Regions from separate parts of the Protofrankia sp. BMG5.30 genome, predicted to be linked through region 1. Evidence: riboswitches for the same ligand, from Rfam matches in the RefSeq annotation. Region 1 holds a riboswitch; each other region holds the start of a gene.
What was found. A riboswitch is a leader RNA that binds a small molecule or an ion and turns the genes downstream of it on or off. The one in region 1 is predicted to bind cobalamin.
Positions count from the first base shown of each region.

Region 2: another riboswitch for cobalamin. It lies ahead of bluB (5,6-dimethylbenzimidazole synthase); the one in region 1 lies ahead of BL254_RS15395 (ABC transporter substrate-binding protein).
Region 3: another riboswitch for cobalamin. It lies ahead of BL254_RS27980 (methylmalonyl Co-A mutase-associated GTPase MeaB); the one in region 1 lies ahead of BL254_RS15395 (ABC transporter substrate-binding protein).

Region 1 covers NZ_MOME01000025.1:109,617-114,225, reverse strand. Annotated here, with positions in the region: gene BL254_RS15400 (iron ABC transporter permease) at 1-1,066, opposite strand, end outside; gene BL254_RS15395 (ABC transporter substrate-binding protein) at 1,129-2,310, opposite strand; cobalamin riboswitch at 2,501-2,707, opposite strand; gene BL254_RS15390 (helix-turn-helix transcriptional regulator) at 2,832-3,266, shown strand; partial or broken gene BL254_RS28445 (MFS transporter) at 3,470-3,646, opposite strand; gene BL254_RS15380 (superoxide dismutase) at 3,882-4,493, opposite strand.
Region 2 covers NZ_MOME01000004.1:85,211-91,512, forward strand. Annotated here, with positions in the region: gene BL254_RS01090 (NUDIX hydrolase) at 1-383, opposite strand, end outside; gene BL254_RS01095 (hypothetical protein) at 912-1,412, shown strand; gene BL254_RS01100 (hypothetical protein) at 1,683-2,135, opposite strand; gene BL254_RS01105 (SRPBCC family protein) at 2,341-2,829, opposite strand; gene bluB (5,6-dimethylbenzimidazole synthase) at 3,148-3,783, opposite strand; cobalamin riboswitch at 3,845-4,073, opposite strand; gene BL254_RS01115 (hypothetical protein) at 4,257-4,571, opposite strand; gene BL254_RS26710 (hypothetical protein) at 4,568-4,717, opposite strand; gene BL254_RS01120 (GNAT family N-acetyltransferase) at 4,825-5,325, shown strand; gene BL254_RS01125 (hypothetical protein) at 5,816-6,010, shown strand; gene BL254_RS28050 (hypothetical protein) at 6,053-6,226, shown strand.
Region 3 covers NZ_MOME01000062.1:14,352-18,957, reverse strand. Annotated here, with positions in the region: partial or broken gene BL254_RS23165 (enoyl-CoA hydratase-related protein) at 1-433, opposite strand, end outside; partial or broken gene BL254_RS23160 (ribonucleotide-diphosphate reductase subunit beta) at 500-1,030, shown strand; partial or broken gene BL254_RS27980 (methylmalonyl Co-A mutase-associated GTPase MeaB) at 1,189-1,684, opposite strand; cobalamin riboswitch at 1,761-1,992, opposite strand; gene BL254_RS23150 (enoyl-CoA hydratase/isomerase family protein) at 2,159-3,223, shown strand; gene idi (isopentenyl-diphosphate Delta-isomerase) at 3,406-4,080, shown strand; gene BL254_RS23140 (TetR/AcrR family transcriptional regulator) at 4,189-4,606, opposite strand, start outside.

The DNA of each region.
Region 1 (4,609 bases):
TCGAGCAGGCCAGCGCCACCAGGGCGCCGGTGAGCACCGACGCGGGCAGCAGCAGCCGGTGGTCGGACGTCCCCAGCAGCCGGCGGGCGATATGCGGGACGGCGATCCCCAGGAAGGCGACCGGCCCGCAGAACGCGGTCACGGTGCCGGCGAGCACCGAGGTGCCCATCAGCGTGACGGTGCGTACCCACCGTACCCGTACGCCTGCCGTGCGGGCGTAGTTCTCCCCGAGCAGCAGGGCGTTGAGCGGCTTCACCGAGGCCATGCCGGCGGCCAGCCCCAGGCCGATCGTCGGGGCGAACACCATCAGGTCGTCGGTGGAGGTGCCCGAGAAACTTCCCAGCGACCACGTCCAGTACTGGATGGCCCGCTGCGGGGAGGTCCAGGTCAGCAGCAGGCTGACCAGCGAGCTGACCGCGGCGCCGAGCACCACCCCGATGACGAGCAGGGTGACGACCGAACGGACCCAGCGGGCCAGGGTGAGGACGGCGACGAGGACCACCGCCGCGCCGGCCGCGCCGGCGACGATCACCCCGGCCCGTCCGGTGCCCGCCGCGCCCGCGGTGAACGTCGCCCCGGAGCCGCCGACACCGGCGACGACGAGAGCCACCCCGAGGCTCGCGCCCGCGCTGACCCCCAGCGAGTAGGGGTCGGCCAGCGGGTTGCGGAAGAGCGTCTGCATCTGCAGTCCCGCCGCGCCCAGCGCCGCGCCCGCGAGCGCCGCGGTGACGGCGCGGGGGAGCCGGACCTGGGCGATCACGACCGTCCAGCGCGGATCGTGCGGTTCGGCTCCCACCAGCACCCGCGCGGTCTCGCTCAGGGGGACCGCGACCGACCCCACGGCGACCGCGAGCACGAACATCACCAGGGTGGCGGTGGCAAGCCCGGCGAGCACGCCGGCCCGCCGTCGCCCGCGCCGCCCGGCGGTGCCCCCGTCCGCGTCTCTGTCCGGCGCGTCGCCGCCGGGCCGCGCGGACGGGGGAAGCGTCTGCCGGGGCAGGCCGAACGCCGGTGGGCCGAGCACGGGCGGCGCTGCCGTGGCCGCCGTCATTGTGGCCCCCGTCATTGTGGCCGTCGTTGTGGCCGCAGCCGTCGTTGCCGTGTCGTTCGTGCGGGTGGCTGCCGTGGTCATGCGGGCAGCTGCCGGTAGAAGGCGAAACGGTGCCCTGGCACGGCGTCCGGGTGCAGGATCGCGACGAGGTCGCCGAGAACCAGGTCGGGGCGGGTGACACCGCGTTCCCAGTAGTCGTTGCCGCCGCCGGGCCCGATGGCGAGGGTGTTCGACCACACCCGCCCGCCGCGGACGGCGGCGAGGGTGCCGTAGCGGGAGTCGGCCGCGACCGCCTCGCCGATCGTCGTCCACTCGCCGTCGGTGAGCCAGACCGGGGCGTCCCCGCCCCTGGCGTACACCGCCTCGAAGCTCAGCTCCAGGCTGCCGGTGTCCCGGCTGTCGGCCCACGGGTAGACGGCCCCGGCGTCCGCGAGGAGTTTGCCGACGTAGCTGCCGCCCGCGGGCATGTACCAGGTGCCCTGGTACATCGACCCGGGCAGGACCCGCACCGGCGGCCCGCCGGCGGCCCTTGCCCGGGCCGCGATCGCGGTGTAGTCCGTGGTGATCTGCTCGAAGACCTTCGCGGCCTTCTCCTCGTCGCCGGTGAGCGCGGCCATCACCTTGATCCATTCGGCCCGTCCCAGCGGATCACCCTCCAGCCATTCGGCGTTCGCCAGGACGGTGCCGCCGGCCCTGCGGATCGCCGGGTACTGCGGTGTGTCCGTGCCGCCCGTCATCAGCACGTCCGGCTGGGCGGTGACGACCTTCTCCACGTCGATCTGCCCGCCACCGGCGTACTCGACGACCTTCCCGTCGGCGATCCGCCCGCGGATCCCGGCGTCGACGACGCTCGCCGCGTTCGCCACCCCGGTCAGGACCTCGGCCCGGCCGAGGTCGGTCAGCAGCGGCAGATGGGTGGTGGACGCCGAGTACAGGCTGCGGATCGGCACCTCGACCCGCGGCGCGTCCGCCAGCGCACCGGTGAGCGCCGGTGCCGGCGCACCGCACCGCACGAGTACGTAGGACTCCGGTTTCCCGCCCGGGTACGGCTGGTTGACCGTCAGGATCTCGTAACTTCCGTGGTAGGTGATCGTCACGTTTCTGGCGTGGGTGAACGTGGACTTGACCGGGAAGTAGTCGACGTCCGGGCTGAACCGGCTGATGCAGCCCCGGTCGTCGGCTGCCACGCTCCCTGCCGAGCGGGCGCCGTCGCCGCATCCGGCCAGGAAAGCGACCAGGGCCGCGATGCCGAGCAGCACGGCCGGCTGCCACCGGCGATCCGGCTGTCGCTGGCGATCAGGCTGCCACCGGCGATGTCGGCGCCGCGCCCGCGGTCCGCCGGGAATGCTGGCGGCACAGCTTCTGGCGGTACTACAGATTCTGACAGTACGCATGACGGCACGTGCGGGCACCACGTACACCGACCGCCTCTCCAGCACCTCGTGGAATGGGTCTTTCCGGTGCCGTGGCCGGTCTCCTGGCTGACGGGTCCGCGCCTTCGGCCGGCCTTCCCAGGCATGTGAYGCCCAGTGACCTCCGCTGCGCCGCGGACAGGGCCGAAGACTTCCCGATCACAGTGGCGAGGGCCGCGCCGGTACTCCACCGGCTTCCCGAACGCCACGGCCGGATCAGGCTACCCATCCAGAGCAAACACCTGCAAGAATTGACATCTGAGCAGATGACCAGCCATTGAACGGATGACCAGCCAGGTGGCAGGTCAGGTGGCAGGGCCGCGCGGGGCGAGGCGTGGGTGGCGGCCGTCGATGGGAGTATGAGATCCATGCACCGCATCGCGCCGGGCCGGTCGGCCAAGGTGATCGACGGCGACCGGGCCTGCGATGCCGCGGGCGCGGTGGCGGACCGGGCCCGCATCCAGCACTGGGCGGCACGGTTCGCGATCCTCGCGGACCCGGGACGCCTCGCGATCCTGCTCGCGGTCCGTCACGCCGGCCCGATCTCCGTCTCCGACCTGGCGGCCGGAGTGGGCATGAACGACACAGCGGTCTCGCAGGCGTTACGTATTCTCCGCTACCACGCCGTCGTCTCCCCGCACCGGGACGGACGTGTCATCCGCTACACCCTCAGTGACAGCAGCATTGTCGATCTGCTGGACGGCGTCCATCCCGCCCCCGCTCTCGCGCACAACGGCATCGCGCACCCGGACGGCTTCGACGAGGAAGCGCATCCGTCGGCGCCGGTGCCCCCGACGGGCTGAGCGCCTGCCTCTCGGGGTGACAGGCCCGTCGCGATCAGGGCTGCGAAAGCTCCTGATGCGTTTGCCCGCGGACTGATCGCCAGGGCCCGGTCCGCCGGATGCGGAGACCCTGCCAGCAGCCCGGCCACCGCCGGCCAGACGACACCGAGCATGTCGGCCAGCGGGACCGAGGCCAGCAGCGCGGCGTTCGCGAGATCGCAGCCGACCATCAGCCGCCGGCGGTCGACCCGGTCGGCGAGGGCGCCGGCGACCAGCCCGAACAGCAGGTAGGGCAGTGCCTCCACGGCGGTGAGCGCCGCCGTCCACGCCGCGGATCCGCTGGTCTGGAAGACGAGTATCGGCAGCAGGACGGCCGGCACCGCGCTGCCGGACAGCGACACCGTGCGCGCGCACCAGAACCGCACGAAGGCCGCGTCGCGGTACAGCGACGCGGCCTGACGGTGGTGCGTTTTTCGCGGCCCTGGCCGCCTCGTCAGCCCCCAGGTTGCGCGGCCTCATCGGTACCGGTGGCGGCAGGCGCCYGGCGGTACCGATGAGGCGGCCCGTGCGGTGGCCCGCGGCCCGGGACGCTGCCGGCCGGCAGCGGTGGTCACCAGCCGGCCGGCCACGGCCGGGTCAGCCCTGGCGGGACTGCCGGGCCGCGGTGTAGCGGGCCGCGACGTCGGCCCAGTTGACGATGTTCCACAGGGCGGTGACGTAGTCGGCCTTGACGTTCTTGTACTGGAGGTAGAAGGCGTGCTCCCAGGCGTCGAAGACCAGCAGCGGGGTGCTGCCGATGCCGACGTTGCCCTGGTGGTCGTAGACCTGCTCGATCAGGAGCCGGTCGGCGACGGGCTCGTAGGACAGCACACCCCAGCCGGAGCCCTGGATCGTGCTGGTGGCGGCGGTGAGCTGGGCCTTGAACGCGTCGAACGAGCCGAAGTCGTTGGCGACGGCGTCGGCGAGGGCGCCGTCGGGCTTGTCGCCGCCGTCGGGGGAGAGGTTCTGCCAGTAGAGCGAGTGCAGGACGTGACCGGAGACGTTGAACGCGAGCGTCTTCTCCAGGCCGACGATGGCGGCGAAGTCGCCCTTGTCACGGGCTTCGGCGAGCTTGTCGAGGGTGGTGTTGGCGCCGGCGACGTAGGCGGCGTGGTGCTTGTCGTGGTGCAGTTCCAGGATCTCGCCGCTGATCGACGGCTCGAGAGCGGCGTAGTCGTAGGGCAGGTCGGGCAGTGCGTAGGTCGCCACGGGTGTGGAGTCCTCTCATCACGGTGAGATATGGGATATGTGCGGGACAGAACGCTGTGGATCCGCTCCTGGTCCTTGGGGCCTGACGCTACGCGGTACCCGGCGCTCCACGGGCG
Region 2 (6,302 bases), on a different contig from region 1:
CGAACCGGATCGGCGGGCACGATCTGCGCGTCAATATCAATCGGATAAACAGTGTCCGGAATCACAGAATTCGCCGCTATTCCGGTTCTCTCGGCGAGCCCGCGCAGCGCCGCGCCCAACAAGGACCGGTCCGCCGCGTCGACATGCCCGCCGGGGAGCAGCCAGCCCGCCGAACCCCGATGACGAACATGCAGCACCCGCCAGTCCGCGGTAACCGCGACCGCGCCCCAGGTGACGTGCGCCGGCATCGTGGCTGCGTCCGTCACCGGGCCTGCCCCCTCTATCAGGGCCAGCACCAGCGGACTCAGGGTCTCGATCTCACCGGGATTGTCCTCGAGATAGTGGAGAACTACTCCGGCGACCGCATTGTTGCTCACTGCCACGGGACATGACAGTACCTCCAGAAGACGATTTCGGCCGCACGAGGGCCGGCCGGGCGCCGCCACTTCGAACGGGCCCACGGTGTACTCCGCGGCGCCCGAACGGTGCACTCAGCGGCCGGATCCCGTTCGTGGCACGCACTTTCCGCCCAGCGCGTCGGACGGTCACGACGCTGCCGGGCGGGCGAGCGAGCGGGCCACAGTCGCCAAACCGACAAATCGCCTCCGCTCACCTCCGCCCCGCCGCCCGCCGCCAACGGTTCCCGCGGCCGCGCTGACAGGCTGCCGACAGCCGCGGCGGCGCGTCGGCATGTGATGCCTATCGTGTGACGACCGGCACCAACCCACATCGACCGGCACCAACCGTTGGGGATCGTCTCCATGCGGGCGGGACGGACACCGGCGGGCGAGGCCGGCCGAACAGGACACGCGTCACACCCGGGGTGTGTGAAGGGGGAGATCAGATTGGGTGCTTCCGGAGGTTCCGGTGGCTACGTCGGCACCACACGGCATCGGATGGCGGTGGCAGCCATGGGCGGTGGCCTGGCGGTACTGCTGCTCGGAGCCTGTGGCGAAGCGACGGGCACGAGCGTGACAACCGGGTCGACCGGGCCGACCGGATCGGTGACTCTGCCGAGCGGGCTGCCGACATCGCTGCCCACGGGCCTGCCGACGGCCCTGCCGTCCATTTCGGCGTCACTGCCGGGCGGCGGGCAGGTGGCCACGGGCAGGGACGCGTTGAAGGCCGCGAACGTCCCCGAGGACTTCCCGATCCCACCGGGCGCCGAGGTGGAGGCCGGTACGTCCAGGAACAACGAGTCCGTGCTCACCCTGAGCGGTGTCTCCGACAACGCGGTGGCGACCTTCTACCGCCAGGCGCTGCCGGCCGCCGGCTACACGATTACCAGTGACAATCAGATAGCCGGTCTGGCGGCTTCGATCGCCTTCGAGGGCCACGGTCTGAGCGGGACCATCGGAACGGCCGGGATCGGAACGGCCAACGGCACGATACTGACCTTCCGGAAGCAGTAGGCAAAGAAGCAGCGGACAAAGCGACGGGCCCCTGCCGGCAGCAGTGAACAGGCCGGCGGAAACGGACCAGATCCGGCTTTTCAGGCTCACCGGCCCACCAGCCCGATTCCGGCCAGCCCGATGGTTGTGCAACGCCGACTCCCGGTACGGCCGGTGACCCGCCACCGCCCGTACCGTCGCGATCGCCGGACGGCCATCGGGCACCCGCCAGCATTACCCCGGGCGGCCCGGACCTCACTTCGCACCCGAACCGTGTTCCGTACCCGGATGCTATTTCGTGCTCATCAGCGCGTCCAGCATCCCGTGCAGATGGGCCACCGCCCATTCAATGTCGAAGTACTTGTACCGGCCGGCCCGTGACTCGGCCGTGAGAACGCCACAAAGGTGCACTCTGCTGAAGTCCCCGTACGGGAACCTGTACCGTTTCCTGTCGTCCTCGTCGTCGTCCTCGGAGATTCCCAGATACCATTTCTGATACTCGTTGAAGCCATGTTCGGAAATGAACTCGTTCTCCTGCCGCGTCGAGGGCTGGTGCACGCTCCAGTCGTCTCGTTCGTCGAGTACCACGGCACCGTTTTCGATCAGTTTTCTGGCATGCTCGTAGGAACGGCGGCTCAGTCTCACGGACATGATCTCCTCCAGAGCATTCTCGAGGACGAACCGGTGCACGGGGCTGGCCGCGTCAACGGCCCGTTCAGACGGCCGTACCCGGTCTGGCAGCATCGACACCGGTACGCCACCTGACGCCCCCAGGGGGCATCCCGGCCGGCTGAACCACCCCGGCCAGCACGCCACCCCCACAAATGATCATTCTTGCCGTCACCGGCGAGCACCCACTGACGCCCATCGGCCCGGCGCCGGGCCCGGACAGACCGCGGGCCCGTGGAGGCCTTCCTTCCGCCAGGCTTCCGCCAGGCCGCTGGACGGCTCAGGCCGTGGCCGGCGGCGTGGCTGCCGGACCCGGTTGCGGGCCCGCGGCCGCGGCCCTGGCGAGGCGGCGAGCAAGCCTGGCGGTGAAGAACTTCAGGACACCGGCGAGAAGCGCTCCCGTCCCCGGCACGAGCGGGACGAAGCTGCCCTGCCAGACGATCTCGGTACCGCCGTCCACCGGCGCCAGATCCACCGTCGCCAGATAGTCGCGTATCGGCAGCAGACCCGAACGAACCCGGTAGGCGTGCCGACGAGCCGGAAGATACTCAACGATCTCTTCACGGGAGATCAGGGGTGGCCGGCCAACCCGACGCACCGCTCCCACACCGCCCGGCGGGGGTGTGCCCTCCCGTTCCCACCACGATCGCGATATGAGCGGAGCCGCCCACCGCGACCAGCCCGCGCCGTCCGCCAGGAGCTCGAACACCGCTGACGGCGCGGCCGGGGAGAGCTGGGTCACCACGTACACCCGACGCCGGCCGCTCACGACGCCCGCCGCCCGGKCCGTTCGCGCCGGTCAGACCGGTCGACCTGGCCAGGCCACCTGGTTCGTACCACCGCAGCGACCCCGGAAACGATGGCCGGCTGCTCCCATATCCGACGGACGTCCACCACAGCCTCTTACCTTTCACCAAGAACGCGAACTCATCAAGAACATGAGTGTGGGCGCGGATGTGGCTGTCGACACGGCCACGCGGGGCCGAGCCGTGGCCTCGTTCGCGGTCGGCCGCGCCCTGCCCTCAGCCAGACGCATCCCGCCCCATGTGTATCCCCCATGTGTACACGGACGGCTTTTTCCCGCCCACTACAGATGATCAATGGCGGACTGCCACGTCTCACGATGGAGTGCGCGCTCCAGCGGCCGGCGGCGGGCCCAGCCATGTCTTTCCAGGTCGGGGGCCTGCTCGTGATGCGTGACCGGGCCGAGGCACAGCCACGCYACCGGCCGGATACCGTCGGGAATARCCAGCATGTCCTGGACGGCCTGTTCACGGAAGAACGACACCCAGCCGCACCCGAGGCCCTCGGCGGTGGCCGCCAGCCACAGATTCTGGATCGCCAGACATACCGAGTACACCCCCGCGTCCGCAATAGCATGCCGTCCCAGGACGGCGGGCCCGCCGCGCTTCTCGTCATAGGTCACCACGATGGAAAGCGTGGACTCCAGGACACCGTCGATCTTGATCTGGGCGAACCGGGCGGCCCGCTCACCCGTCAGAGTCGCGGCGAAGACCGCGCGTTCCCGTCTGACATGCTCGTAGAAAGCGCGCCGGGTGCGCTGGTTTTCGATCACGATGAAGTCCCACGGCTGACTCAGCCCGACGCTGGGGGCGGCATGCGCCGCGGCGAGCACCCGCTCGAGGACGCCGTCCGGGATCGGTGCCCCGGTGAACTGGGCGCGGACGTCACGCCGCTGATGGATCACGCCGTACAGGTCCACTGGCATGGCAGGCTCCCGCTGTCCGCCACCCGCCCGTCGACGGATGGCACGGATGCGAGGCCGGTCTTCGGACTCTCGGATCAGCACCTGACCGCCCGCCTTCCCGGACCGCGCGGTCCAGTGGCTGCTCCCGGGCCGCGTCCAGCGGACCTCGATCGCGCGGGCGGCACCTGGACGACCACCATCCAGTCCGTCAGCACCCGATCCGTCGGACGTGGCCCGTGCGCGTGGGCGGCGGCTCCCCGATCACCGCGGCGGGCCCGTGCCGGACTCACACCGGCTTCCCGATTCTCCCCGGCCGCCTGGCCGCCCCGAGCGCACCCGACCGGTCATCCGGTRATGCGCCCGAGACCCCAGGCAACCTGGGGCACCTCGCGAACAATGCCACCACGATCATCCCACGGGACGGCCCCGGCCGAAGGCTTGGTGAAGAACGTGAGCAAGCAGCCATCGGCCCCCATGCTTCGGGGGGATCAGGCGTCCGTGAGCACCTTGGCCTCGCACACCTGACCGTCATCCCACCCCGGAATCCGGTCGCCAATAGCGTGAATCACCGCACGTAGGGACGATCGACTCCAGCGGATCGCCTCGTGGATCGCCTCGTCGTCGAACCGGTCCACCTCGACCACCATTGTGACGTCCACCCAGCCCTCGGTGAGGCTCGCGGCGATGTCCGGATCAATGATCCCGTGCAGATCCAGGAGAGCGTCCATCAGCCGATCCACCCGGGCCTCGAACCCGTCCAGGGGCCCGCGGTACACCGCACGCTGAGCGATCAGCACTCTCACTTCGACCACTCCCAGCACGTCGCCCTCTTGAGCTGACCGATGAGGTTCCGTCGGTAGTCCGGGTCCGACGGGGTCGGGTGAACGACCTTCATGTGCTTCTTGTCGCAGGGGCAGAACATCTTGTAGTAACGCTTGGCCCGATCCACGCGCCACCCCTGATCCTCGAACTGCTTGCTTCCCTGGACGCTCKCGCGGAGCCCAACGACGCRCTGACCCGCGCCGCCYCACGGCTTGATTCCGTCATCGAGCGACGGTGACCGCGAGCAGATTCGTCAGCGAGGCACTGGATGAGCTCCACGGAGCGGATCACTTCGACAGCGGTCAGCCCGAGCTCGACGAGTGGCTCCGTCGTCATGCTCTCACCACCGAGTCGCGTAGAACTGGGCGGACCTTTGTCTGGTCCGCCGATGGGCGGGTGGTCGCCTACTACACGATCGCGGCCCATCTCCTGATGCGTGACGACCTGCCGAGGTCGTTAGGCCGTGGAAACCCCGTGCAGATCCCGGCAGTCCTGTTGGCGAAGCTGGCGCTGGACAAGACGCTTCAGGGCCAGGGGCTCGGCGGCCTCCTGCTTGCCGACGCCGTCGGCCGGGTCGTCGAGGCAACCAGGACGGTCGCCGCGCGGTTCATCGTGGTCGACGCGATCGACGAACAGGCGGTCTCCTTCTGCATCAAGTACGGGTTCACCCAGGTGCCCGCCACCAACCGTCTCCTGAAACGGATGAGCGCCGCCGCGGCGCAGATCAGCCGCTGAATCCGGCTCCAGATCGCCGCCTACCGCTCCCGGCGGCACGGACTTCCGCCAGAGAGTGCGTCGGCGTCACCCYCATGCCCACGTCAGCGAGCAGGGCGGACGTCCGCCGGGCGCCCGCGGGGCGTCRCATCGGACGCTGGCGGGTAGCTCGACTGACCTGAGCCAGATGTTGCGGGGCCACCCCGGCCGGTCAGCCGGAAGTGCGCCGCGGGGCCTAAAAGTGCACCAAACGATCTCCGAACCGTCCCGTGGGCCGTCTCCACGGCCTGACCGCGCGGAGTAGGTTGGCCGCCTGAAGGCCACGCGGGCGTGAGAAGGGCCCGGGTGGGGGTAGGCCGCCCGACGCGACTCTGGATCCGCCGGTCCGGTGATGAAGACGGTCTTAACTCACGCTCCGATGTTCTTGTCAGTGCTCGCATGTGTGGGCATGCTTTGAAGGCCCTTCGATGTGACCATCGAAGGGCCTWGGCTGACCCAGGGGAGGTGGGAAGTGACGCAACCCAACGCTTGGCCATACCCCGAGCCGTACGAATGGGCGGACAAACCCGACTCCGCTACCCAGCAGGCGATCGACGAAGCACGCGAGGACCTTGCCGCAGGACGATCGGTCATCTGTACCAGTGATGCCGCGTTCGACGCGCTCCTCCACGAGCTGTCCATGGACCCACACTCGAAGGCAAGCTGACCCCTCGAAAGGGCGCTCACCCTTCGCCCTATTGTCGTGACCGTGCCCACCTTCGAGCCGGTTGCCCGCTTCCTCGCGGAGTTCCATCGACTCTCCCCCGCGCAGCGGGCCGCGTTCCTGCGTGCCGTCGCGCTGTTCCGTGAAGGGCTGACTTCGGGCTCCTTCCACCCGATGCGGGTCAAGGGCTTCAAGTCCGAGCCCGGGTGTTCGAGATGACGTGGGCACGTGATGGTCGGACGCTGTGGACGTACGGCGAGCCGATCCCCGGCAAGCCCGGCCCGCACGTCATCTG
Region 3 (4,606 bases), on a different contig from region 1:
GAGACGAGGCCGGCCGACTCGGCCTCGATGGCGTCCATCGTCCGGCCGGTCAGACACAGTTCCATCGCCTTGGCCTTGCCCACAGCCCTGGTCAGCCGCTGGGAGCCACCCATCCCCGGCAGCACACCAAGAGTGATCTCGGGCTGGCCGAACTTCGCGGTGTCGGCGGCCAGCAGGATGTCGCACATCATCGCCAGTTCGCAGCCGCCGCCCAGCGCGTAGCCCGCGACCGCGGCGATCAGGGGGTGCGGACCCGGGCCAGCCCGTCCCAGCCTGCGAACCAGTCGCTGGCGTAGACCTCGCTGAACGACTGGGGCTGCATCTCCTTGATGTCGGCGCCCGCGGCGAACGCCCTCGACGAGCCGGTGATCACGACAGCGCCGATCGAACGGTCCTGGTCGAGGTCCGCAGCCGCCGCGGTCAGCTCCCGCATGACCTGAAGGCTCAGCGCGTTCAGCGCCTTCGGTCGGTTCAAAGTGATCATCCCGACTCCCGGTCGAGCGACCGGCGGGCCTTCCTGCTGAACCTCATCTGTTTCGCCGCCTGCATCGAGGGGCTGTTCTTCTACGGCKCCTTCGCCTACGTGTACTTCCTGAGATCCCGGGGCCTGCTCAGCGGGCTGGCGTCCGGGACGAACTGGGTGTTTCGTGACGAGTCGATGCACATGGAGTTCGCGTTCGACGTCGTACGCACGGTGCGCGCGGAGGAACTGGACCTCGTTGGCGACGAGTTCGAAGCCGGCGTCCGCGCGATGCTGGCCGAGGCGGTGGCCGCCGAGACGGCGTTCGCGCGGGACCTCCTCGCCGGTGGCGTCGCCGGGATGACCGTGCCGGACATGCGCTCGTATCTTGAGTACGTCGCGGACCGGCGGCTGGCCGAGCTCGGGTTCGCGCCGATGTTCGGATCAGCCAACCCGTTCTCCTTCCTGGAACTCCAAGACGTCCAGGAACTGTCGAACTTCTTCGAGCGGCGCGTCTCGTCCTACCAGATGGGCGTGACCGGGATCGTCGCCTTCGACGAGGACTTCTGACCGGTCCACCGATCGGCCCACCGGCAGGAGAAGTACCCGGCGGCGGTGGCCGGGCCATGGTCGGGCCGCGGTGTCGTCGTCAACGGGCTCCGTCGGAGGCTGTCCCGGGCGGCTCCCCGAGGAAGGCCGCCAGGATCCGGTCGGCGGCCAGCGTCTCCGTGGCGTTCGACGGTCCGCCAGACCTCCTCCAGGCCCGCGCCGGTCATGGCGCTGCAAGGTCAGCACCGGTGTGGTCCAGCCGCCGTCAGCGGTCTGCAGGAGCCGCAGGGCGCCAGCCAGCTCCTTCGCGGCGACGCGCGCATCCTGCTCGTAGGGGCCGTCGGCCTTGTTGACCGCGACGATGTCGGCGAGTTCGAGCACCCCCTTCTTGATGCCCTGTAACTGGTCGCCGGTACGCGCCAGGCACAGCAGCAGAAAGGTGTCGACCATCCCGGCGACGGTCACCTCCGACTGTCCGACGCCGACCGTCTCGACCAGGACGACGTCGTAACCGGCGGCCTCCATCACCACGATGGACTCCCGGGTCGCCCGGGCGACACCGCCGAGGGTCCCCGACGTCGGCGAGGGGCGCACGAACGCGGCCGGGTCGATTCCGAGCCGGGCCATCCGCGTCCGGTCCCCCAGGATGCTGCCGCCGGTGCAGGTCGAGGACGGCGGAGAGCGTCACAGCACGGGAATCCGTGGCCGCGTCCCCCGGCTCTCCCTCGAAGCCCTGGACCACCGCACGTCGCCGGACGCGCGGCGAGCTGGCAGGTCTTCGGACTTGTGGGCACGGACACCAAGGTGGCCTGTCTACTGGCCATTCTACTGGCCGTCGCTTCCCAGGTTCTGTCTGGAACCCAGTGCTGATGACGGCGGTCGTTCCCACTCACCGCTGCGGGGCAGTCCCGGACTCACACCGGGTTCCCTCTTACGACACCCGATCTGGCTGACCGGGCGGAACCAGCTCCGGAACCGACTATAGGACCGGCAGGCCGGCACACGCTCGCAACTCCCGGCCCACGGTGCGTGCCCGCCGGTAAGCCGCGGGCTGCGGGGTATCGCTTGAGACCGCGCGGTATCAGCCGACATTGTTGGACGTCCTACCGTGCGGGCCGCCGTGTCCCGCCGGGCACCGGAGGGAAGGCGATGGCCGACATACTGTTCACCGTCCAGGGCCGGCTGGGCCGGATCACGCTCAACCGGCCGAAGGCCATCAACGCGCTCAGCCACGACATGCTGCGCCGCATCGCCGACGCCCTGACCGTCTGGGAGCACGACGAGCGCATCCGGGCGGTGCTGATCGACGGTGCTGGCGAGCGGGGGCTGTGCGCCGGCGGTGACATCCGGTCCATCTACGACGACGTCAGCTCCGGCGGCACCGCCGCCCTGGATTTCTGGGTCGACGAGTACCGGCTCAACGCCCGCATCAGCCACTACCCGAAACCGTATGTCGCGCTGATGGACGGACTGGTCATGGGCGGGGGCGTCGGTGTCTCCTCGCACGGCAGCGTACGGGTGGTCACCGAACGTTCCCTGGTTGCCATGCCCGAGGTCGCCATCGGCCTCGTGCCCGACGTCGGCGGAACCTATCTGCTGTCCCGGATGCCCGGCCAGTCGGGCACCCACATCGCGCTCACCACCGCGCGGATATCCGGCGCCGACGCCATCCACCACGGGCTGGCCGATCACTACGTGCCCAGCGACCGGCTCGGCGCGCTGGTCGACGCGCTGGGCAACGGTGACGACAGCGATCCGGTCGATGTGGTCCGCTCCTTCGCCGAGCCGCCCCCGGCCAGCGCGCTGGCCACGCAGGCGGGCTGGATCGACCACTGCTACGCGGCGCGGACCGTCGAGGAGATCCTGGACCGGCTGAACGACCACGGCGGGCCGGCCGCGGCCGCGGCGAAGGAGATCGCAAAAAGATCGCCCACCGCGCTCAAGGTCACCCTGYGCGCGCTCCGGTCGGCCGCCGAACTGCCCAGCCTGGAGGCGGTGCTCGACCAGGAGTACCGGATCTCCAGCGCCTGCCTGCACTCGCACGACCTCGCCGAGGGCATCCGGGCCCAGGTCGTCGACAAGGACCGCAACCCCCGCTGGTCACCGGCGGCCCTGGCCGAGGTCAGCGACGACCTGGTCGCCAGCTTCTTCGCACCCCTGGGCGCCGGCGAACTCGGACTCGCCGCCGCTCCCGTCCATGGTGTGACGGCGTAGGACGACACTGCGTAGGACGGCACTGCTGCCGGCACGCACGGCGTCGGCGCGCACGGCGTCCCCACCGGCCGGTGCCCCGGCATGACGCCGGGGCACCGATTGCCACAGGGCAATGGCTCTCCGATTCAGGAAATCCGCTCCGACGCGAACGGCGGCCGGCGGGCACTGTTACCCTTGTTTCCATGAGCCATTCTCGACCGTATGCCCGGGCGTCATCGTCGCCGGATTCCCCCGGATCGGACGGGACGGCCGGCGCGGCGGCGGAACTCGTCGTTCTTCTCAGCCCGTCCGGGGAAGCGGTCGGAGTCACCCCGAAAGCCACCGTTCATGGCCCCCGAACACCGTTGCACCTGGCGTTCTCCTGCTATGTCTTCGATGCCGCCGACCGCATACTCGTCACCCGGCGCGCTCATGCGAAACGAACGTGGCCAGGGGTTCTGACCAACACCTGCTGCGGCCATCCGGCCCCTGGTGAGGATTTCCGGACGGCCGTCTCACGACGGCTGGCCGAAGAGCTGAACCTGCGCGTCCAGCGCATCGACCTGGCCCTACCGACGTTCCGCTACCGCTGCGTGATGACCGACGGCACCGTGGAGAACGAAATCTGCCCGGTGTTCTTCGCACAGGCGTCGGACGATTTCCGGATCAACCCGGAAGAGGTCGCCGAAGCATACTGGACGCCATGGTCGACATTCTCCGAGGACGTTCTGAACGGTTCTCTGGAGATATCACCGTGGTGCCGCCTGCAAATGGCACGACTGCGCCCGCTCGGGCCCTCGCCCCGGCACTGGCCGGTGGCACCGGACGAGGCGCTGCCTCCGGCCGCCCGACAGAATTCCAGAAACCACCGGGAATAAGCCGGGAAGGAATTCCGCGCCACCGCGGAAGCCGCTCCGCCCGTCCGCCCGCCACCTCCGTGCCAGGCTCCCCCACCGGCGGCACCGGGCGCCGGGCACTGGGCAGCCTCAGGGGGTGGCGGCCGACGGCCGACGGTGGCGGAGCAGACGCCGGGCGCAGCCGAGCATGTGGCCACGCAGCTCCTCGTCGCCGATGTCGGCGACCCGCGGGCCGAACCCGGCTTCGCCCAGCCCGGAGAGCAGAATGCTCGCGGCCACGATGGTGCCGGGGTCGGGATCAGGCCCCACGAGCAGCGCCATGATCCGGTTGCTCAGTTCGGGAAACGCCCCGTGTTCGCTCAGGACGTGCGCGACCGCAAGGTCGCCCTGTAGCACGGCGTAGAGGGACCGGTTACGGACGATCAGATCGATGATGCCGACCAGCACGGTCTCGACCTGGGCGGCGCGGGAACGCTTCCGCTCGGCCTCGCTCGCGATCACGGCGAGCTCCTCGATCGCCGGGTTGACCACCGCGAGGACGATGTCG